DNA from 4 places in the Morganella morganii genome. Region 2 is predicted to be linked to each of the others. Evidence: predicted binding sites of a transcription regulator. Region 2 holds the regulator's gene; each other region holds the start of a gene.
What was found. Region 2 encodes LexA, which represses DNA repair genes until DNA is damaged. Its sites were predicted from a motif close to TNCTGTATGTACATACAGNA; they were not measured.

Region 1 (5,803 bases), 1.3 Mb from region 2:
CAATCCCCGGCACACCGGCAATGGCAGTACCGGCGAGGAACCAGCCGGACAGCGTCAGCAGCCCGATACTGGCGAGCAGCGTGGCAATCGCCAGCAGGATCCCGAGTGTCAGTAAAAACCAGTGGCGGCGGTAGAGGGCTAAAAACGGCAGTAAAACACGCATGATTACAGATCCCCCGTCCGGTGTGACAGCAGCTGTGCAAATGCACCCTGTTGCTGTTGCAGAGCAGCATAGCTGCCCTGTTCAATAATCAGACCTTTATCCATCACCCAGACTTCATCATAGTCACGGGTTTCTTCCAGCAGGTGTGTCACCAGCAGGGTGGTTTGCTGATGTGCCGCCTCATTCAGGGCATGCATCACGCGCTCCTCACTGTGGGCATCCAGGCTGGCGGAAGGCTCATCCAGCAGCAGCAGATGGCACGGATTGAGCAGGGCACGTGCCACTGCAATCCGCTGTGCCTGGCCGACAGAGAGCCGCGCGGCATTATCCCCGACCACTGTATTGACCCCGTCAGGCAGCGAATCAATAAAATCGGTCACATAGGCTTTTTCCATCACCGCCGTGATTTCCTCAGCAGAGGCATCCGGGCGGCTCAGGCGGATATTGTCCAGAATGGTCTGTTCCGGCAGGTGCGGGTTTTGTCCTACCCAGCTCAGTTGTGTCCGCCAGCTTTCCGGGCGGATATCACGCAACTCCTGCTGATTGATCCGGATACTGCCTTCATACGGCAGAAAACCCAGCAGCAGATTGAGCAGCGAGCTTTTCCCGGCACCGCTCTGGCCGACAAGCGCGATACGCTGCCCGGCATTCAGGATGAAATTCAGCGGCCCGGCCAGTTTTTCCCCTGACGGGGCAAAAATCACCAGATCGGTTGCGGTGACAGCAATCTGTTCTGCCGGTGTCAGCGGTTCTGTGCCCGGTAATTCGTCATCATTGTTTTCGGCGGATAACAGGGTAAACAGGGATTCCGCCGCGCCCACCGCCTGTGCTTTGGCGTGGTAATAGGTACCGAGGTCACGCAGCGGCTGGAAAAACTCCGGCGCGAGGATCAGAGCAATAAACCCGGCAAACAGCGTGACACCCATGCCGTAGCTGCCGAAATTCAGTTCACCGAGATAGGAAAAACCAAAATAAACCGCGACGACAGCAATCGAGATCGCCGCGAAAAACTCCAGCACAGCGGAGGAGAGGAATGCCATGCGCAGCACTTCCATGGTGCGCGAGCGGAAATCCTCGGTGGCGTCATCAATCTGTTTCACTTCCTCACGACCACGGTGGAAGAAGCGGATGGTTTCCAGCCCGCGCAGGCGGTCGAGGAAATCGCCGCTCAGGCGGCTCAGGGCCAGAAAGTTACGGCGGTTGGCATCGGCGGCACCCAGGCCCACCAGCGCCATAAAAACGGGGATCAGCGGCGCTGTCACCAGCAGAATCAGGGCTGCCGCCCAGTTGATCGGGAACAGCGTGATCAGAATCATCATTGGTATGGTGGCGGACAGGGTCATCTGCGGCAGATAGCGGGAATAGTAATCCTGCATATCATCAATCTGCTCGAGAATAATTGTCGCCCAGCTGCCCGCCGGTTTGCCTTTTACCCGTACCGGCCCGAGCTGTTCCAGTTTATCCAGTACTGTCCGGCGGATATCACGTCTCACCACCTGTCCGCAGATAAACCCGACCCGTTCGCGGATCGCGGCAACAACGGCGCGGGCAATAAACAGTATGACCAGTACAGTGAACGGAGTGAGGAGCTGTTCGCGGGGCACGTGCTCCATAATGAGGGACTGAAGGAGGACAGCGAGGCACCAGGCCTGGCCGATAATCAGTAAACCGCTGAGCACACCCAGCAACATCGAGAGGCGTAACCATCGCCGGGCCGGTGCCGCCTGAAGTTTTAACCAGCGGACGAGTTCTGACTGTCTTGATTTATCCATTTTTTCTGTATGCAGGTGATAAGTAAAAATACGGCTGAAATCAGCAGGATAATGTCATGGTACACGAAAAGGCGCTACAGATATAGCGCCCTGAAAATGCTGGATTATTTGCTGTCTGCGAGGCTGTCGAGATAGCGCTCGGCATCCAGTGCGGCCATGCATCCGGTTCCCGCAGAGGTGATCGCCTGACGGTAGATATGATCCATCACATCACCGGCGGCAAACACACCCGGAACGGATGTCTGTGTTGCATTACCGTGCGTGCCGGACTGAACACGGATATAGCCGTTTTCCAGATCCAGATGTCCCTCAAAAATACCGGTATTCGGGCTGTGGCCGATGGCGATAAAGCAGCCCATCACCGGCAGCTCTTCGGTTGCGTCACTTTTGGTGTCACGCAGACGGACAGCGGTCACACCCATCTGGTCGCCGAGTACTTCATCCAGGGTGCGGTCAGTGTGCAGAACGATATTGCCGTTCTGAACCTTATCCATCAGACGGCTGATAAGGATTTTTTCAGCACGGAAGCTGTCACGGCGGTGGATCAGATGCACTTCTGACGCGATATTGGAGAGATACAGCGCCTCTTCCACGGCAGTGTTACCGCCGCCGACCACTGCGACTTTCTGGTTACGGTAGAAAAAGCCGTCGCAGGTGGCACAGGCGGACACACCACGGCCTTTGAAGGCCTCTTCTGACGGCAGGCCGATATAACGGGCGGATGCGCCGGTGGCGATAATCAGCGCGTCACAGGTATAGGTATTTTCCCCGGTCAGGGTAAACGGGCGTTTGCTGAAATCCACGTCAGTGATGTAGTCATTGATGATTTCAGTCTCAAATTTTTCGGCGTGAGCCTGCATACGCTCCATCAGGACCGGCCCGGTCAGACCTTCCGGGTCACCCGGCCAGTTTTCCACTTCGGTGGTGGTGGTTAACTGACCACCGACTTCCACCCCGGTAATCAGTACCGGATTTAAATTCGCCCGTGCCGCATAAACCGCAGCGGTATATCCGGCAGGGCCGGAACCCAGAATAATTAATTTACTGTGTCGGGTTGCGTTCATGAACACCTCATTAACAGAATGGCAAAAAAGCGTGTACAGGATTGTAGGAGAAACGAAGGGGTAAAAAAAAGGAATAAAAACGGCAGAGCACAAAATTGAAATCAGCCGGAAATGAGTAGATTTTCAGGCGATTGTACGAGAAAGTGATTATTCAGAAGATTCCTAAGTTGTTTGAATATCACACCAAAAGCACGTCCTGTTTGTCAGCGAAACGTTTTTCTGTCATTTTCTTCAACAGGTTGTTCTGATTTTTGTTCATTTGCTTTGACAATCGGCTGCGCATTTGCGAAAACATCAGTGTAAGAGATTTTTATCCGTCGGGTTAATACATCCTGTTACACCGGTGATGTGTTTGTCCTGATGACGAAGCATGGTAATTTCAGCTTACGACTATAGCGATAATAATCTGAATGTTCCGGTAAACTGGCGCCGGTTGCGTATTCTAATAATCAGAAATGCAAAGAATTGGCCTGAAAACATGTTTTCCGATGCTGATTTTGTTCCGTCAGGTAAAGGAAGTGTTATGGGTGTAGGAAAATAGTAAATAAGAGAGATAACGAGATGATTGATAACAAAAAGCGTCCGGGTAAAGATCTTGACAGAATCGACAGGAATATTCTTAACGAATTGCAGAAAGATGGCCGTATCTCTAACGTCGAACTCTCCAAACGTGTGGGTCTGTCTCCGACTCCGTGTCTGGAACGTGTGCGTCGTTTGGAGCGTCAGGGCTTTATCACCGGGTATACCGCGCTGCTGAATCCGCACTATCTGGATGCCTCCCTGCTGGTATTCGTGGAAATTACCCTTAACCGCGGGGCACCGGATGTGTTTGAACAGTTCAACACCGCCGTGCAGAAGCTGGAAGAGATTCAGGAATGTCACCTGGTTTCCGGTGATTTTGACTACCTGTTGAAAACTCGTGTGCCGGACATGTCGGCTTACCGCAAACTGCTGGGTGAAACTCTTCTGCGTCTGCCGGGCGTGAACGACACCCGTACTTACGTGGTGATGGAAGAGGTCAAACAAAGTAACCGTCTGGTCATCAAGACCCGTTAATTTGTTTCCTGCGTCATGTGCAAAACGGGATAAATCAGTTACACTCCTGTTTATGCATACAGTTTCAACGCTGAGCTACCCTCAGCGTTGTTCCGTTTTACTGACAGGAAAAAACCGGACGTTGCGTCAGGAAATGACATGAGCCAGGAATATACAGAAGACAAACACATCAAATTCAGAAAAATCAGCAGCGGCCGCCGGTTGCTGGAAGCCGTCCTTATTGTGATCGGGTTGTGCGCCGTCTTTCTGCTGGTTGCTCTCTTATCGTTTAATCCGTCAGACCCGAGCTGGTCCCAGACCACCTGGCATGAGCCGGTGAAGAATCTGGCCGGCAGTATCGGGGCCTGGTTTGCGGATATTCTCTTTTCCGCCTTTGGCATACTGGCTTACACCGTACCCCCGCTGATGATCCTGGGGTGCTGGTCGGCCTTCCGCAGTAATGAAAATAAAGATTATGTGGACTTTTTCTCACTCTCGATGCGTATCATCGGGGGGCTGACTCTTATCCTTTCATCCTGTGCCCTGGCATCCCTGAATGTGGATGATATGCAGAACTTCGCGGCAGGCGGGGTGATCGGCAGTTTATTCAGCTCTGCGCTGATGCCGTGGTTTAATGCCCTCGGCGCGACACTCGCGCTGCTCAGTCTGTGGGCGATAGGTCTGATGCTGCTGACCGGCTGGTCGTGGATCACCATCGCCGAAAAAACCGGTGCAGCGGTCCTTTCCCCGATTACCTTCATCACCAATCACTCCCGTGACCGTTATGACGATCAGTATCACGACGACCGTGAATATGACGATGAGGACGAGTACTACGACGATGAGAAAACAGATGAGCAGACAGAGCACAACAACATACCGCAGACAGCAACTGCCGCAGCTCTGACTGCTGTTGCGCCTGACAGTGAGGCACAGACTCAGACTGCACAGTACCGTGAATACGATGATGCGGACGATGTGCTGTTTTCCGCACCAAATGCGGCGGAACTGGCGCATCAGGCACATTATGAGGATCCGGCGGATAACAGCGATCCGCTGCTGACCCCGGTACAGAATCTCTCCGCATATCCGGAAACCGCCGCTGAATCTGTGGTGCCTGTTGTGCATGCACAGGAACCGGCTGAACAGGAACACACCGCACCGGCTGCGGATGAACCTGAACACTACCGTTTTGATGTCCCGGATGCTTACCGGACAACCGTTGACCTGAATGCCCCGATCAATCTACCGGATATTCAGCCTGAACCGGCAGCACCGCAATGGGAAAACCCGTTTGCGGGAAGCGGCCGTACAGAACCGGTCTTTACGTTCGACCTGCCTGATGTGCCGGATACCGGTGATAACGGCAGCGCACATCTGAGCTCTGCGGCCGCAGCAACCGCAGCGGCGGCTTTTGGTGCCGTACAGGTCAAACAGGGGCTCGGCCCTGAACTGCCGCGTCCGAATCCGGTGCGCCTCCCGACCCGGCGCGAGCTTTACGGCATCCGCATTCCGTCTCAGCGTGACGCGGAACTTGAACGTCTGCGCCGTGAGCAGGATGAATTTGCACAACTGCATCAGCCGGAACATCAGGCCGCACAGACTGAGCCGGATGAAGACGACGTATTACAGGCGCGTCTGCGTGATGAGTTTATGACGCAGCAGCGTAACCGCTACGGCGATGATGAGGCGGACATGTCTCCGGCAGCAGAGCCGGTGCAGGCAGTAACTGAACCGGAAATTACCACCGGTACCGCCTCCGCCTTTAT
Region 2 (5,803 bases):
ATGTTTATTGGCGGCAAAATAAAATGTCAGCGACTGAAAAACTGTCTGACAGGTAAAGAGCTTTCAATAAAAATTAATATCTCACAACAGCAGTTATCCCGTTATGAAACGGGAGCAAGCTTAATTCCTCTGGATAAACTGTTAATGCTTGCAGACGTCCTGAATATTAGTGTTAGTTATTTTTTTGATGAAATGGGTTGTGATGAAGAATAAGTTTAATTTGACAAACATTAATATATTATTGTTTAACCAGACTGACAGATGATAATGAGTAATAAAACAGATAATAACCTGAACACCAGCATTAATGAGATGTACAAGCTTATCGGCGGGCAAATCCGCAAAATGCGCAGGATCACCGGAGTCACATCAACAGAACTGGGCAATCTGATTGGTGTATCACAACAGCAAATCTCCCGTTACGAAATCGGCAGCACAAAAATTTCACTGGAAATTATTCTGAGGATCTCCCAGGTCTTCGGCGTCTCCCCTTACTACTTTATAGAAGACAGTCTGCTGTTCTTTACCCGCCAGCACCTGCCGGATGATGATAACGTTATCCCCCGCAGTACCGACGCCGGTGTAAATACGGAGCCGGAGACCCGGCCACCGGAACACTGAGTGTGTGACAGCACCGCTGATGCGGTGCTGTCTGTTTATACCGGCTGAGTGGTTACATCCAGCCACTGTGCGTTTGTCAGTTCCGCCAGCCGCGCAGGTGTCAGCCGGACAGCGGAATTAGCCGACCCCGCCGCAGGTAATACCGTGTCATACTCACGGAGTGAATGATCCGCATAAACGGTCAGCGGTACCGGCAGCCCGAACGGACAGACTCCCCCGACCGGATGGCCGGTGAAATGCACCACTTCCTCTGCATTCAGCATTTTGGCCTTGCAGCCGAACTGTGTTTTGAATTTTTTATTATCCAGCCGGGCGTCCCCTGCCATCACAATCAGAATCGCGCTGTCATCCGTCAGCTTAAAAGAGAGTGTTTTGCAGATCTGACCGGGGCGGACACCATGAACTTCTGCTGCCTGAGTGACAGTGGCAGTCGGCTGTGTGGTCTCAATAATCGTAACATCCGGGGCATGCGTGCCGAACCAGGCACGAACCGTTTCGATACTCATTCAGGACTCCGTTTTATTATCATGTGCTTTTTATGTGTTTGCACCAACAGCTCACCATAATTTGCCCTGAATTGGCAGCCCTTTTTTGACAAAATAGCGCGGATACCGGTTATTCTGCCGGAATTCATGTTAGAGTGGGCTGTTCATATATTTATTGATTAGCGGAAGGTGATGTCATGCAATCTGTTGATATTCAGACTTTATTAAAAAAAGCAGAAGTACTGTGTCTGTCACGCAGTGTGCGCATGACGTCTCAGCGAAAGTCGATTCTGCAGCTGATTGCCGGCCAGCCCGGAGCCATCAGTGCTTATGAGCTGCTGGATCTGCTGCGCGAAACCGAGCCGCAGGCAAAACCGCCGACAATCTACCGCGGTCTGGAATTTCTGCTGGAGCAGGGATTTATCCACAAAATTGAGTCCACCAACAGCTTTGTGATGTGTCCGCATTTTGATAAACCCAGCCATACTTCAGTACTGTTTATCTGCGATCGCTGTAACAGTGTGACAGAGCGGGACGGAGAGGCGATTGATTCACAAATCACTCAGTTGGCGGATGCCGCGCAATTTCATATCCGCCACAGTGTGATTGAGGCGCACGGATACTGCCGCCCTTGTTATGATATTGAATCCTGCACCCGCAGAGATAAATGCCTGCATGACCATGAACATGACGAACCGCGTAAACGCGGACGCTGAAAAACAAAAACCACAGTGTCCGTCTCCGGCGTACTGTGGTTTTTAAGCGGATACCGTTTCAGGCGGCTGTCCCGGAAATCAGTGCCAGTCGTTATTACGGATCACACCCACTGCCAGACCTTCAACAGTAAAGTTCTGTTCCCGTAAATCCACCACGATCGGGCTGAATTCTTCGTTTTCAGCGTGCAGCTCAATCTTGCTGCCCACTTTCTTAAACCGTTTGACTGTCACTTCATCTTCGATACGGGCAACCACCACCTGGCCATTATGCACGTCCTGGGTTTTATGCACCGCGAGTAAGTCACCGTCCATAATACCGATATCTTTCATTGACATACCATTTACCCGCAGCAGAAAATCTGCACTTGGTTTAAACAGCATCGGGTCAATCTGATAACGGCTTTCTATATGTTCCTGTGCTAATAAAGGCTCACCTGCGGCCACACGGCCTATTAGTGGTAAACCTTCATCCTCTTCTTCTTCCAGAAGCAGACGGATCCCCCGGGAGGCCCCGGAGACAATCTCAATGACGCCTTTACGCGCCAGGGCTTTCAGGTGCTCTTCCGCCGCATTCGGAGAGCGAAAACCCAGGCGTGCCGCAATTTCTGCACGCGTCGGTGGCATGCCCGTCTGCGAAATATGGTCACGAACAAGGTCATAAACCTGTTGCTGCCGTGCCGTCAGTGCTTTCATTTCGCCCCCTGTTTGTTTATACAGTCAGACTGTGAGTATATACAGGTATTCCGGGATTGGGAACCATAACATGAGGAAAATACGTGTTACGCCGCAGGTTTCACAAAAAATCGTCTGTTAAAGACGCAGGAACCAGCTGGTAAACAGCATAATCCAGACAAACAGCCCCAGTAATGTGGCGATAAATACTGCGGCGGACCCCATATCTTTGGCCCGGCCGGACAGTTCATGATATTCCGTACCGATACGGTCAACCACAGCCTCAATAGCGCTGTTGATAAGCTCAATCACCACTACCAGCACCACAGAACCAATCAGCAGCACCCGTTCAACCGCCGTAAAAGAGAAAGCAAAGGCAATAATGACGGCCGGGATCAGCGCCAGCAATTCCTGACGGATAGCGGCTTCATTTTTCCATGCCGCAATGAGTCCTTTCTTTGAATAACCCGCCGCTTTAATTAATCGTATAAATCCGGTATTTTTTTTCATTTCTGTCACTGTAAATAATATGATTATCTGACTGATCGCCGCTATTTTTCCGCGATTTTATTGCTGCCGCAACACAGATCTGGCTCCGCCTTTCTGGTATGCTGAACGCGAATTGTCAACAAGAGGCTTCATACATTTATGTCACTTTGGCGTAAAATATACTATAACGTATTGAATTTACCATTAAAACTATTGGTAAAAAGCAAGCCGATCCCGACGGATCCGGTCAATGAGCTGGGGCTGGATACACAACGTCCGACACTCTATGTTCTTCCTTATCACTCTAAGGCGGACCTGCTGACACTGCGCCGTCAGTGTCTCGCACAGGGCATGCCGGATCCGCTGGAAGATAATGTCATCGGTAATACCACATTACCGGGCTATGTCTTTATCGATGACGGCCCGCGTGTGTTCCGTTATTACGCCCTGAATCCGCGTAAGGATTCCGTCCATATTTTCCACGCCTATCTGGATCTGCACCGCAATAATCCGGCGCTGGATATTCAGATGCTGCCGGTCTCTGTGATGTTCGGTCGTTCACCGGGCCGCGAGGGACACCACGGTGTGCCGCATCTGCGTCTGTTAAACGGGATCCAGAAATTTTTCGCCGTGCTCTGGCTGGGACGCGACAGTTTTGTCCGTTTCTCACAGCCGGTGTCCATGGGCGCAATGGCCTCTGAACACGGTACCGACACTATTATCGCTAATAAACTGGCCCGTGTCGCCCGTATTCACTTCTCGCGCCAGCGTATGGCCGCTATCGGCCCGAAACTGCCGGTGCGTCAGGAGTTGTTCAATAAGCTGCTGAAATCCAAAGCGATTGAAAAAGCCGTTGAAGATGAAGCGAAAGCCAAAAAAATCACCATTGAAAAAGCGCGTCAGAATGCCGTTTCCATGATGAACGAAGTGGCCGCTAACTTCACCTATGACGCTCTGCGCGTGGCTGATCGCGTTCTCGGCTGGACCTGGAACCGCCTCTATCAGGGACTGAATGTCCATAATGCGGAGCGGGTGCGCCAGCTGGCACAGGACGGCCATGAGATAGTGTATGTGCCCTGCCACCGCAGCCACATGGACTACCTGCTGCTCTCCTATGTGCTCTATCATCAGGGGCTGGTACCGCCGCATATCGCCGCCGGGATTAACCTCAATTTCTGGCCGGCGGGACCGATTTTCCGCCGCCTCGGTGCTTTCTTTATCCGCCGCAGCTTCAAGGGCAACAAACTGTACTCCACCGTTTTCCGTGAATACCTGAGTGAGCTCTTCTCACGCGGTTATTCCATCGAGTACTTTGTCGAAGGCGGCCGTTCCCGTACCGGGCGTCTGCTGGAGCCAAAAACCGGCACATTATCGATGACGCTTCAGGCTATGCTGCGCGGTGACTCGCGACCTATCACCCTGGTGCCGGTCTATATCGGCTATGAGCATGTGATGGAAGTGGGTACTTACGCCAAAGAGCTGCGCGGTGCCACCAAGCAAAAAGAAGGTTTTATGCAGATGGTGCGCGGCCTGCGCAAACTGCGCAACCTCGGCCAGGGTTATGTGAACTTCGGGCAGCCGATTCCGCTGTCACAATACCTGACAAAACAGGTACCGGAATGGCGTGAGGCGATCGATCCTGTCGAGCCGCAGCGTCCGTCCTGGCTGACACCAACCGCCACATCTCTGGCTGATAACATTATGGTGAGCATCAATAATGCCGCCGCCGCGAATGCTATCAACCTGTGTACCACGGCTCTGCTGGCTTCCCGTCAGCGCGCACTGACCCGCGAACAGCTGATCGAACAGCTCGACTGCTATCTCCAGCTGCTGCGCAATGTGCCGTATTCCCCGGACAGCACCACCCCGGCGAAGAGTGCGGAAGAACTGCTGGAACACGCATTGCAGATGAACAAGTTCGAGGTTGAGAAAGACAGCCTAGGGGATATCATCATTCTGCCGCGTGAAAATGCGGTACTGATGACCTACTACCGGAATAACATTCTGCATATGCTGGTACTGCCGTCTCTGGTGACCAGTATCCTGATCCATCACCGCCGCGTCAGCACCGATACTCTGCGTGAACATGTCGGGATGATCTATCCGCTGCTGAAAGCCGAACTGTTTATGCGTTACAGTCAGGAAGAGCTGCCGGCGATCCTCGATACCATCATTGATGAACTGTGTCGTCAGCAATTAATCTGCCGCCGTGATGATAATATGCTGGTCATTAACCCGGCCCGTATCCGTCCGTTACAGCTGCTGGCAGCCGGGATCCGCGAGACATTACAGCGTTATGCGATCACCCTGTCGCTGCTGAATGCCACCCCGGAAATCAGCCGTTCGGCACTGGAAAAAGAGAGCCGGATGCTGGCACAGCGCCTGTCGGTTCTGCACGGTATCAACGCACCGGAATTCTTCGACAAAGCCGTGTTTGCCACCCTGGTCGGCACACTGCGTGAAGAGGGCTATATCAATGACAATGATGATGTGATTGAAGCCAACGCCGGAGAGTTCTACAACGTGCTGGCGGAGCTGATGTCACCGGAAGTCCGTCTGACTATCGAAAGTGTCAGCCTGGAGCCGGAAGAAGCTGTACCGGCAAAAAGTGACGACAGTAATCCGTCTGACTGACGCTGAGAACAAAAAAAGGAGACCGGATAACCAGTCTCCTTTTTTATTGCCGGTTATCTGCACTTACAGATAACTGACCAGCATGCCGAGAAACAGAATAAACCCGACATAGTTATTATTCATAAAGGCCTGAAAACACGGGTCGCGTTCGCGATCGGCCATCAGCCGCTGCTGATAGACAAATAA
Region 3 (5,803 bases), 1.4 Mb from region 2:
TGAAAGGTTTTACTGCGGATCTCTTCTGTGTGCAGACAGGTGCGGATCCGTTCATTCATCTCATCCGCCGCCTGCCGCCCGAAGGCGAGCATCAGGATCTGCTCCGGCAGCGCCTGCTGACGGCGCAGCAGCCAGCCTGCCCGTGCCACCAGCACCGATGTTTTACCGCTTCCGGCTCCCGCCAGTACCAGCACGGAAGGCTCACCATTAACCACCGCCTCACTCTGCGAAGTATTCAGCGGGGAGGATTCCACACTGGCAAAGAAATCCACGTAGGTTTCAAGGCATTGTTGTGTCCATTCGCGGTTGCGCTGACGGCGTTTTTCATCGGTGTGGCTGAGCCAGTCCAGACAAAACTGATAAGACTGTGCACAATTATCAAAACCGGCCAGACGCGCACGGGGCAGCGGCAGTGCCGCAAAGGCGTGCAGAATGTTGTCACGGAGTTTCTGACTTTCCGGTTGTGTCAGCCAGCGGTCGGCCTGAATCACCGACTTAATTTCACTGACCTGTTTATCCAGCACACCCGCGCTGACCACGCTCATCTCTTCACTCCAGCGTGACCAGATATCGGTAAGATACTGATAGAATTCCTGAGTTTCCTGCCACTGGGTACCGTGCAGACGCACAACCTGCTCATCCGGCAGTTCAAATTCCAGTTCGCCCCAGACGATACCGCGTTTACATTGAATATTGATTAACTCATTGAAAGGAATAACATACCGGTGTTTTGCCCCGCTGACTTCGATACCTGCGTTGAGTAACCGCACGCGGTTGTAAGGATGCCGGGCCAGTGTCTGCCCCATTTGTGTTGATTTTAATTCCATGTGTTCCGCACCGTTACAAGATTGAAATCAATATGTGATAAAACCAGATGTGGTAAAACGTATGCCAGCGCCATACCATTGCCATATTACAGGAAAGACACAATTAGTTTACTGCCAAATTCCCGTTAAGGGTATTTCTGACTCATTGAGGTTATTGTGCTTGCAGCGTTTCTCGGCTTCAGCCGGTATATTTATAACAGCCATTTTCTTTATTATTTCCGCATCCTGATTGCGCTGACAGGTACCACGCTGGTGCCGTGGCTGCTGCACATGTCGCCGAAAGTCACCATTGCCCTGACACTCGGGATGGTAGCCGCCGCACTGACAGACCTGGATGACCGGCTCGCCGGGCGTCTGCGTAATCTGTTTATCACGCTGATCTCTTTCTTTGTCGCGTCTGCGGCTATTGAACTGCTGTATGACCACCACCTCCTGTTTATGGCAGGACTTGCGGTATCAACCAGCGGGTTTATTCTGCTGGGTGCGCTCGGGCAGCGTTACGCCACCATTGCTTTCGGGGCACTGCTGATCGCGATTTACACCATGCTGGGTAAAAACCTGTTTGATGACTGGTATCAGCAACCGCTGTTACTGCTGACCGGTGCGGTCTGGTATAACCTGCTGACCCTGACCGGGCACCTGTTTTTCCCTGTCCGTCCGCTGCAGGATAATCTTGCCCGCTATTATATGCAGCTCTCCAATTATCTGGAGGCAAAAGCAAACCTGTTTGACCCGGATATAGAAGAAGATTATCAGCAGTCCGTCTTTGAACTGGCGATGGCGAACAGCGCACTGACGGAAGCCATGCATCAGGCAAAAATGACCCTGTTTTCCCGCCTGAAAGGTGACCGCGGCCAGCGCAGTACCCGCCATGCCCTTCATTATTACTTTGTTGCCCAGGATATTCACGAGCGGGCGAGTTCGTCTCATATCCAGTATCAGAATTTAAGCAATGAACTGCGTTACAGCGATATTATGTTCCGCTTTCAGCGGCTGATGACCATGCAGGGACATGCCTGCGCCGCTGTTGCGCAGGCCATTTTGCAGCGCCGCAAATATCACCATAACCCGCGTTTTGAGCGGACATTTTCTTATCTGGAAAACTCCCTCAACCTGCTGGAGCAGCAAAAGCCCGGTAACAGCAGTGTCATGGCTCTGCGCCATCTGCTGACCAACCTGCGCGGTGTCGATTCCCAGCTTAAAGGACTGACCGCAGAGCAGACTCAGCTTCCGGCGGAAAAGATGCAGGAAGATGCACGCCTGTCCAACGAAAACCTGCAGGGACTGCGTGATATCTGGGCGCGGGTCAGGCAGAACCTGACACCACGCTCCGCCCTGTTCCGCCATGCTATCCGGATGTCGCTGCTGCTGTGTGCCGGTTACGCCATTATCCTGACCTTCGATCTGACCCGCGGTTACTGGATTATGCTGACCAGCCTGTTTGTCTGCCAGCCGAACTACAGTGCCACACGACGCCGCCTGATGCTGCGCATAGTGGGGACTCTCGCCGGGATCCTTATCGGCCTGCCGATCATGTATTTTGTGCCGTCTTATGAGGGACAGCTTATTCTGATGGTACTGTCCGGGCTGATGTTCTTTGTGTTCCGCACCAGTCAGTACGCCCAGGCCACTATTTTTATTACCCTGCTGGTGCTGTTCAGTTTTAACCTGCTGGGTGAAGGGTTTGATATCGCCATCCACCGCATCATCGATACCCTGATCGGCTGCGGACTCGCCTGGTTTGCTGTCAGCTATATCTGGCCGGACTGGAAATACCGCCAGCTGCCGCTGGTGATTGACCGCACCATGCAGGCAAACGGCCGTTATCTGGAACAAATCCTGCAACAGTATTACAACGGTAAAACTGACAGCCTGGAGTACCGGGTTGCCCGTCGTGATGCGCATATCAGCGACGGGGAGTTTGCCTCTGTGGTAGCGAACATATCCTCAGAGCCGAGCAGTTACCGTACATCTCAGGATGAGGCGTTCCGCCTGCTCTGTCTCAACCACACCCTGCTCAGTTATATTTCCGCGCTCGGGGCTCACCGCACCAAGCTCACGGATGACACTATTCTGCGTCTGCTGAATGATGCCATCCGCTATATCGAGATCGCACTGCAAAAAGGACATCGGGAAGATTTGCAGATTCAGGCTATTTCAGATGCGCTCGCACAGCGTCTGGATAAATGTACCTGTGACAATAATAGTACCGAGCAGCTGGTGCTGGAACAGATTCGCCTGTTACTCAGCCTGACACCGGACATTACCGGGCTTATCCGGCAGATCAATGATAAAGAGCATAATCTGCAGCCTTCCGCCGGGCGGTTCCGCCGCAAAAAACAGACTGCGGCGGAAGAAACACCGGACAGCTGATGTCTTCCCGGGGAAAACATTTCCCCGGGATACCTGCGCCGTTTAGTTCAGCCGGCCATGCCAATGGATAAGATCCTCCCGCAGTGCTTTCGGTAATACCGCACTGTGGCACCCCTCAATGGCTCCCGCGATGGCAAACAGTAATTTCAGCTCATTCTGCGGCCGGGCTTTGACCTTCAGAAAGCTCGCTTTGGCACCCAGCAAATAGAGGTCATCCACCCGGCGGATCCCCGCCTGCCATAAGCGGCGTTCCAGAGCTCTGTCCACATTCGGCAGATCTTTAATCCGCGACGGCAGTTGCTGCTGTGACTGTGCATGTTCCCGTGCATGCAGGTAGGTCTGGTAAAAAAGGAACTCACTCTGCTGAGGGCACTGCCATACCGCGTCCGGAACACGGTAATAGTTAATCCGCATCGGCAGGATCCGCTTGGGATAAGTAAACCGGTCACTCAGTTCCAGCCGGCAGAACAGCTCGCGGGTGGCCTCTGTGCTTTTCAGCCAGAGCTGACTGTTGGCTATCAGTGCGAAAGTGACCCGGTCAATGGATAATCCCATACACCCGAACTGTGATTTCAGGCGGATCCGGCCGAACGGCTGTGTGCTGTGTTGAAGACGATCAAACTGAACATCTGACAATTTCAAATAATCCTTCATATTATCAGTCCTTTGAAAGCAGGTTAAACGTATCGTTGTGTCATTCCCTGACTGAGCTCAGCTGTCGCCACAAAATAAGGAATGTTTCCCCGATTGCCAACGATAAATTCGTATTTGTATCCGGCAAACCTGAATTTTGCGAGTTGTATGGAAAAAATTTACTTGATCTGAGCGGAATTGGATTATACTGTACACATATACAGCATCACTATGTGAGGTTAACTATGCGCCAGCAGGCAACCCGGGAATACGTCCCTGTTACACCGGCATCTGTGTCACCCGCCCTTGCGGGGGAACGCCGTCTGAACGGAATGGTCAGCGAACTGGTTTATCGCAATAATGATATCGTCCTGACCCACATTCTGCTTCCTTTATTACGTCAGCTTGCCGGGGAGTCCCGCTGGCTGTTATGGCTCTCTCCGGGTGCAAAACTTAACCGCACCTGGTTATCGCAGAATCAGCTGCCGGGTGATAAAATCATGCAGTTGTCCCGCATCCCGGCAATCAACAGTGTTGCCGCTATGGAGAAAGCACTCGCCAGCGGTAACTACAGTGTGGTTCTGGGCTGGCTGCCGGTACTGACTGAGCAGGAAAATGCCCGGTTACAGCGCGCTGCGGAACAGGGCAGCTGCCTCGGTTTTATTATGCGTCCGCAGGAATGGCATCATGACAGTGCACCTGTTGCACGACAACTGAATACATTACAAATTCACTCTTTCCCTTATCATTAAGGAAAATTAAGAATATTCTCAGAGTTTTTTACATGCCCGTATCATTTGCTCTGCTTGGTTAATAAAATTACACTATTTCAACGTGTTAAGCCAAATATCCAAAGAAATTGACTATTTTGTATGTTTATGAATCAGTACAGTTTTTTACATTTTTTTAGTCGAATTCCACAGGACAGGCTTGTAACTTTTATAGTTCGCTGTAGACTTTACACCGTTAAGGTAGTGCTTAAAATTCCCTGTTGGGAGCTATTTACTAAATAGCGCACATAATCCCTGACTATTTTTAAAAACCAAAGGCGATAATAAGGCATTAAGCCAGAGCCAATTTGGATGATAACGAGGCGTAAAATGAAAAAGACAGCTATCGCAGTAGCAGTGGCAGTGGCAGCTTTCGCAAGCGTTGCGCAGGCAGCTCCAAAAGACAATACCTGGTATACCGGTGGTAAATTAGGTTGGTCTCAGTATCAGAACACCGGTACTGGTTTTGACGGTGAAAGCTTAGGCAACACTGGTCCGGTTCATAAAGATCAGCTCGGCGCTGGTATCTATGCTGGTTATCAGCACAACCAGTACATGGGCTTTGAATTAGGTTATGACTGGTTAGGTCGTATGCCTTACAAAGGCGACGGTAACAACGGCGCATTCAAAGCACAGGGCGTTCAGCTGACTACCAAACTGAGCTATCCGGTAATGGATGACTTAGACGTTTATACCCGTCTGGGTGCAATGGTATGGCGTGCAGACGCAACCGCATCTATCGATGGTGAGCGCGTTAAAGGCAACGACACTGGTGTTTCTCCGCTGTTCGCACTGGGTACTGAGTATGCAATCACCCGTGATATCGCAGCTCGCGTAGAATATCAGTGGATCAACAACATCGGCGATAAAGAAACCACTATGGCACGTCCTGATAACGGCATGCTGAGTGTTGGTGTTGCTTACCGTTTCGGCCAGGATGAAGTTGCTGCACCAGTTGCAGAACCAGCTCCGGTTGTTGCACCAGTTGTTGAGAACAAACGTTTCACCCTGCGTTCAGACGTTCTGTTCAACTTCAACAAATCTACTCTGAAAGCTGAAGGTCAGGAAGCTCTGAACCAGCTGTTCAACGAACTGGCGTCAATCGACCCGACTCAGGGCAACGTCCTGGTTATCGGTTACACTGACCGCATCGGTTCCCAGAACTACAACCTGCCACTGTCTCAGAAACGTGCACAGAGC
Region 4 (5,803 bases), 1.3 Mb from region 2:
GTAGAATTAATACGATGACTCCTGATAGCAATGTCAATCTAGAAAGATTTCTTACTGCGTATCAGGCCTGTGGAAAATTCTATCTTGGATGTGATGCGATGTTAAAAAATATTGTTCCTGAGCATCCACAAAGAGATAGTTTAGGGATAGAAATGAGTACGTTAGATGTTAGGTGGGCTTGGGAAATTGGGTTAAATGATGTTGATTGTATTGGGGTTAATTTAAAAGAAGATGACCCCTATATTCCTAATGATGTAGCTGAGATCCCATTATTGCAATTGATAAACAGTAAATAAAATGTTTGCCAAGAATACCGCCTCTTAAGGGGGCGGATTCTAAACAAATCTTTAGCCTCTTCACTAATACTATTAGTGTTATTGCTTTCACAATAAATTGCTGACCTACTCCCCATTGCTTAACAAGCATCGAAGTAAGTATACATTCTGAACTTCCGCTTTTCGCTCAAAGCGACCCTCTCCTTACCCGCACATCTCAACCTCAAACCACCTACAACCTGTACAAATTTCATACCGTTTTGCTAAATCATTTTGCAAACTTTTTGATAACCGTTTCAGATTGAACAATAAAAAACGGGAACTAATCAGTTCCCGTTAACTATTTCACCGTAAACTTAATTACATGTGTTTGATGATTGCATCACCAAACTCTGAGCATTTCAGGAGCTTAGCGCCTTCCATCAGACGTTCGAAATCGTAAGTGACGGTCTTGGCAGCGATGGCCCCTTCCATTCCTTTAACGATTAAGTCAGCGGCTTCAAACCAGCCCATGTGGCGCAGCAGTAGATACTAAGAATCAACATAACTGCATAATTTTATTATTGAAAACCATTAAAAAACAATGCTATTCAGGTGTTTGAATGCTGCACCTAACCTATTGTTTTAACACTATTCCACTGATAGTTTTGGGGAATGTATTTTCAATTATTGGTTCGTGAAAAAACTTATTCCATCTCAATGCGCTTTATCACCTAACTGGACGCATTAACTTTTCACCACCGGCAGCTGACTGAAATTTGTCGTGTATGCCGGTGACAGCATTTCACGCTTCATCTTGTACCTGCTATCGCTGCCTTTACCGGCAAACCACACACGGCCCAGCCTGCTATTATTTATCGTGTCGATAGTCTTCATCAGCTCGTCACTATTTTTGAATGGCTGCCGGATGGCGAACATGTCGAGCTGAGTGACTGCTGAATACGTGAAATCTGATAGAATGATGCCCGCCTTATAATATCGGTATCCGTCTCGCCAGATACTATCCAGTGCTCTCATGGCGGCATTGATGATGTCCCGCGTGTCGCAGCTGGGATACTCGAGTGAAATGTTTGCACTGTTCGCATAGTCCGGCCCGTTGGCGTGTCTGCTGGTCTGAACAAACAGCCCGATCATACGGCAGCGTTGTTTTTCTTCCCGGAGTTTTTCTGTTGACCGTTCAGCATATTCACATACGGCCTTTCTCATGGTGACAATGTCTGTCACTTTGGTACCGAACGACCTGGAGCAGAGGATCTGCTGTTTCACCTTTCTGACTTCTTCCAGCTCAATACAGGGTTCCCCGTTCAGCTCCCGCAGCGTGCGCTCTGCGATAACACCAAAGGTTTTACGGATAGTCGCCGGTGCGGCGTTCGCCAAATCTAATGCCGTACGGATACCCATTGTATTCAGCTTGGCAGATATGCGCCGGCCGATACCCCATACCTCACTGACCGGTATCAAAGCCAGTAATTTACGCTGGCGCAGGGAATCAGAAAGGTCGACCACTCCGCCGGTTTTTTTTCCATGTTTTTGCGGCGTGGTTGGCAAGTTTTGCGAGTGTCTTTGTCGGTGCAATACCAACACCGACCGGAAGGTGTGTTTTCTGCAGAATGGCAGCCTGTATCTCACGGCCGTAATCTTCCAGGCTGAATGTCCTGGTCATGCCGGTAAAATCAAGAAAGGCTTCATCGATAGAATAGATTTCTGTGGCGGGTGCGAAGGATGAGAGCAATGTCATCACACGGCTGCTCATATCGCCGTACAACGCATAATTTGAACTGAATACTGTCACATTATTTTTGTGACAAAAAGCGCGGCATTCATAATACAGCTCCCCCATTTTGATGCCGAGAGCTTTCGCCTCTGCTGACCGGGCGATCACGCAACCATCATTATTACTCAGGACGATGACCGGCTTACCTGTCAGGTCTGGCCGGAATACTCTTTCACAGCTGGCGTAAAAGCTGTTTACATCCACCAGCGCAAACATCACTGCGCCCGGTGAATGATGTAGGTGACCACGCCGAAAATCTGTAAATCCTGCTCACTGCTGATTGCGATAGGCTGATAATCCGGATTCATCGGGATCAACATAGGCACAGGAGACAGCTGCAATTTTTTGACAGTAAACTCACCTTCAAAACTGGCAATTACTATATCACCTTCAGCAGCGGTTACCGCGCTGTCCACGATAACCACATCACCATCAAAGATATTTGCATCTATCATCGAACTACCTTCAACCCTGAGCAGGTAGGTGCTTTCAGGATGCCGGATCAGCTCACTGTTCAGGTTTATGCGGTCCTCGATATAGTCCGCCGCCGGTGACGGAAACCCGGCCGGGACATGCTCCAGGAACAGAGGCAATGTCAGAATTGCGTCATCGTTGGTCTTGACAAGTTTCATACTCATAACCGATTAACTGTATATATATACAGTTAATGATAAAGAAGTTTGGCTGTCTCATCAATCTGATTTTTACTAATATTATGCGTCACATGCATTACTCATTGAAATCAAATCCGGTAGCCAACTATGAGCAAGGAGCGGACGTTGATATTTATATATCAATAAAGAAAATGCCAAAAAATGTAGTAGCGATTCGTTAACCACCTAAAATATCAGTTCTTTTAATGACTAGCTTGATCGCCGTCGAATATCACTCCAACAGGCTTACTACAAGTTTCCCATACCATTTCCAGCACTTTGCTAACTAGTTAGTCTTGCTGTCCAGCGATAGTGACTTGCCAAGCCCACTGGTGTCTTTGCGAACAGGTCTTATGTAGTGAAGATCGCTCTTTACGCAGAGTCGGTATTCAGAAAGCACAAGGCTGAAAATGTGTGAGCCTGAACATAAGGAGAGAATTTAGAACCACTGGAAACAATGGGATAATGTAATGTTTATCCTTAAATCCCTCTGAAGGATTCATTGTGCGTTTAAGAACAACAAGTTTTGAAACTGAATACTGTAGTTTTTTTAACTACGATATAAACAATTTATTTTATAGAAAAAATGTCGTATAATTCTGCATCATCAACGGGAGGAAATATATGACAAATGATACATCACCAAATCAATATGTTTCACGCTTATTAAATAAAAATGAAGACGATAGACTAAATGAACTCAAGATTATTCTTTCCGAGTTAGATATAGGTATCAGGCTAAGGAAAATAACGCAACACCAAAAACATGAGATCATTCATGAAATAAAGCGAGCCATTGCGGATGAAAGAAACATTTCTTTCGATGAAAAAAACGATCAATCTGATGCTATTAGTCGAGGGAGTGCTAGTGCCAGCAATGATGACTTGGTGGATTTAATAGCAATGCTTAATAGAGGAAGAATTCAATGAGTGATAGTTATTATAATATGTATTCATTGGCCGTGTCTAGTGCTGCATTACTTCTCTCATTGTATACATTTTTCAAATCAAGAAAAGATGTTAAGTTTGCGCAAGAGAATGCAAGTGAAGCATTGAAATTGCAATATGGTGCAATTGAACTTCAAATTCGAACTGGCATAACTAACGCAAGAAATACAATAAATAATTTGACACCAATCTTGACACCATACTTAGCAAAAAAACAAGCAGGCTCATTGAGCGCTGAAGAGTCTTATTCTCTTGATTTATTATATAAAACTTATGATTCTTGCATTGAAGACCTCCTTAACCAATATGATGAAGCATGTAAGAAATATATTGATGGTAAAATTGACAGAGAAATGTTCAAAGAAATATACATTCATGAAATAAAAAATATAACATCAAGCCAAGATCTTTCTTCCTATTATAATTTAGAAACAACGAAGTACACATCTACCTTAAAGGTGCGTGATGAATGGATACCTGATTGATATTAAGTGCCTTTATCGATCGTTTAAAGGCACTTAAATTAACAACTAATAATTAATTATTAATACCAACTTAATTTTGATATTCCTTTTAAATATTCATCAGCAACTAAAGAGAATCTGGAAATATCCCCTCCAAAGAAGCCACTTTTTAATGGAGCCCAGTTAACACCTTGCTCTTTGGCTTCCTTAATCATATTAGATAATGGGGAATTGTACAAATTTCTTTCTTTCCAACCAAAACGGCCTACAGGTCCCCATGGAGTTCGCTCTTGCTGCTGATGCAGATCTGCGATGACAAGTGCTAAGAAACATTCAAAATTATCAAAAACATTTTCGTAATTCTTCCCAATAAATAGAGTATCATCAATTAATGGTTGCAAGATGGTATAGAGATGCTCACTCATTGGTACAAAATGCCTTTCAAATCCAGGGAGTTGCTTAAATACACCTTGTTGAGCCAATTCCAGAATGGCATTCGAAATGGCTTCAGCAAAATATAGCTGTTTACCATTGTTTGAAAGTGACGAGTCTAATTTTATAAAAAAAACACTAAATAGTACATCATATTTTTTATTTTCAAATGCTGCTATCCCTAATGCATAAAACTGCATTATTAAGGGATACCATCGTAGATTTAACCATACAGTTAAACCATTCCCTCTTTCCAGTCGGTCAGTTGAACGAGCTAATGCTTTACTTAATAATGGAATATGGATTGTTCGAGCCCAATATGAGACACAAGAAATTATTAGGATTATAGTTTTAGATATACTTTCATATTTAGAAATCCTCTCAAGAAGTTCTTCTTTAGTAAACTGACCATTTACTGAGAAAAAATCCTCACTGGTTTCAGATAGAAAACTTTTAACTTCATCAATCACAAAATCATGTAGCTCGATAGAGGATGAATCATTTGCCAGTAATTTTTTTGTTTTTCTTATTTTATCTTCAGCGTTTAAAGGAGAAAATTCCGTCTGAAAATAGGGAACCGAAATCAACCTATCATTATCCGTTGTTTCCTCTAAATTGTCATGGGACCAAGAAGGAGATTTAAAAATAAAATCCCCATCACCATCAATATAGCCATAATGCGGACTTTGATTTGAAGACTTATCATTTGATACTTTATTGTAAACATAAGTCATCAAACCATTGGCGGTTAATACACCGTTTTCGGTTAATGCTTTTCCTTTTAAACCTTCAATTAGATGTCCGGTGAATACTGAATGATTTGGCAAAGGCCCACCAGAATCTGAGACAGTTTCATCGGCTTTACCGGCTGTCAGAACTTGTCTGGAATACCGTAGCATCATATCATTTAAGAAGCGCGTACTGCCTGGACCTATTCCCCGTGTTAATGCCAGTCCACCATAACAGGCATCCATAACGAAAAGTATATGCTTCGCTCTTATCAACTCTGCATTTTTGGTAAGTTCATCCCAGCGTATAAAGGTGGATAAATCATCAGTGATTGCGTCATGAGGTACGAGAAACCCTACTTCGCCATAAATTCCAGTTCGTGTTTCACCATGCCCAGCATAAAAAATGAAAATCCTCTCATCCAGTTCAATATCATCCCTTGTAAGTCTGGAAAATGCTCTTAATATATTTTCTTTGGTAGCATTTTCATCAAGAAGAAACGATATGTTTTCCTCTTTGAAATCGAAT

Region 1: JL661_RS12340 (DNA translocase FtsK 4TM domain-containing protein) is a predicted target of LexA. The motif match lies at 4,100-4,119, and genes of this name have one in related genera.
Region 3: sulA (SOS-induced cell division inhibitor SulA) is a predicted target of LexA. The motif match lies at 4,040-4,059, and genes of this name have one in related genera.
Region 4: umuD (translesion error-prone DNA polymerase V autoproteolytic subunit) is a predicted target of LexA. The motif match lies at 2,696-2,715, and genes of this name have one in related genera.

What each region holds. Positions count from the first base shown of each region.
Region 1 covers NZ_CP069157.1:2,556,916-2,562,718, reverse strand. The annotation lists gene cydC (heme ABC transporter ATP-binding protein/permease CydC) at 1-163, opposite strand, end outside; gene cydD (heme ABC transporter permease/ATP-binding protein CydD) at 166-1,935, opposite strand; gene trxB (thioredoxin-disulfide reductase) at 2,040-2,999, opposite strand; gene lrp (leucine-responsive transcriptional regulator Lrp) at 3,561-4,055, shown strand; gene JL661_RS12340 (DNA translocase FtsK 4TM domain-containing protein) at 4,194-5,803, shown strand, end outside.
Region 2 covers NZ_CP069157.1:67,338-73,140, reverse strand. The annotation lists gene JL661_RS00315 (helix-turn-helix domain-containing protein) at 1-213, shown strand; gene JL661_RS00310 (helix-turn-helix domain-containing protein) at 268-621, shown strand; gene JL661_RS00305 (YbaK/EbsC family protein) at 657-1,127, opposite strand; gene zur (zinc uptake transcriptional repressor Zur) at 1,304-1,822, shown strand; gene lexA (transcriptional repressor LexA) at 1,901-2,515, opposite strand; gene JL661_RS00290 (diacylglycerol kinase) at 2,633-3,004, opposite strand; gene plsB (glycerol-3-phosphate 1-O-acyltransferase PlsB) at 3,143-5,617, shown strand; gene ubiA (4-hydroxybenzoate octaprenyltransferase) at 5,681-5,803, opposite strand, start outside.
Region 3 covers NZ_CP069157.1:2,485,924-2,491,726, forward strand. The annotation lists gene helD (DNA helicase IV) at 1-827, opposite strand, end outside; gene yccS (YccS family putative transporter) at 984-3,200, shown strand; gene JL661_RS12090 (TfoX/Sxy family DNA transformation protein) at 3,243-3,854, opposite strand; gene sulA (SOS-induced cell division inhibitor SulA) at 4,079-4,585, shown strand; gene ompA (porin OmpA) at 4,934-5,803, shown strand, end outside.
Region 4 covers NZ_CP069157.1:1,393,587-1,399,389, reverse strand. The annotation lists gene JL661_RS18330 (hypothetical protein) at 1-296, shown strand, start outside; partial or broken gene JL661_RS06735 (isocitrate/isopropylmalate family dehydrogenase) at 636-803, opposite strand; partial or broken gene umuC (translesion error-prone DNA polymerase V subunit UmuC) at 1,002-2,265, opposite strand; gene umuD (translesion error-prone DNA polymerase V autoproteolytic subunit) at 2,265-2,681, opposite strand; gene JL661_RS06715 (hypothetical protein) at 3,327-3,632, shown strand; gene JL661_RS06710 (hypothetical protein) at 3,629-4,135, shown strand; gene JL661_RS06705 (caspase family protein) at 4,195-5,803, opposite strand, start outside.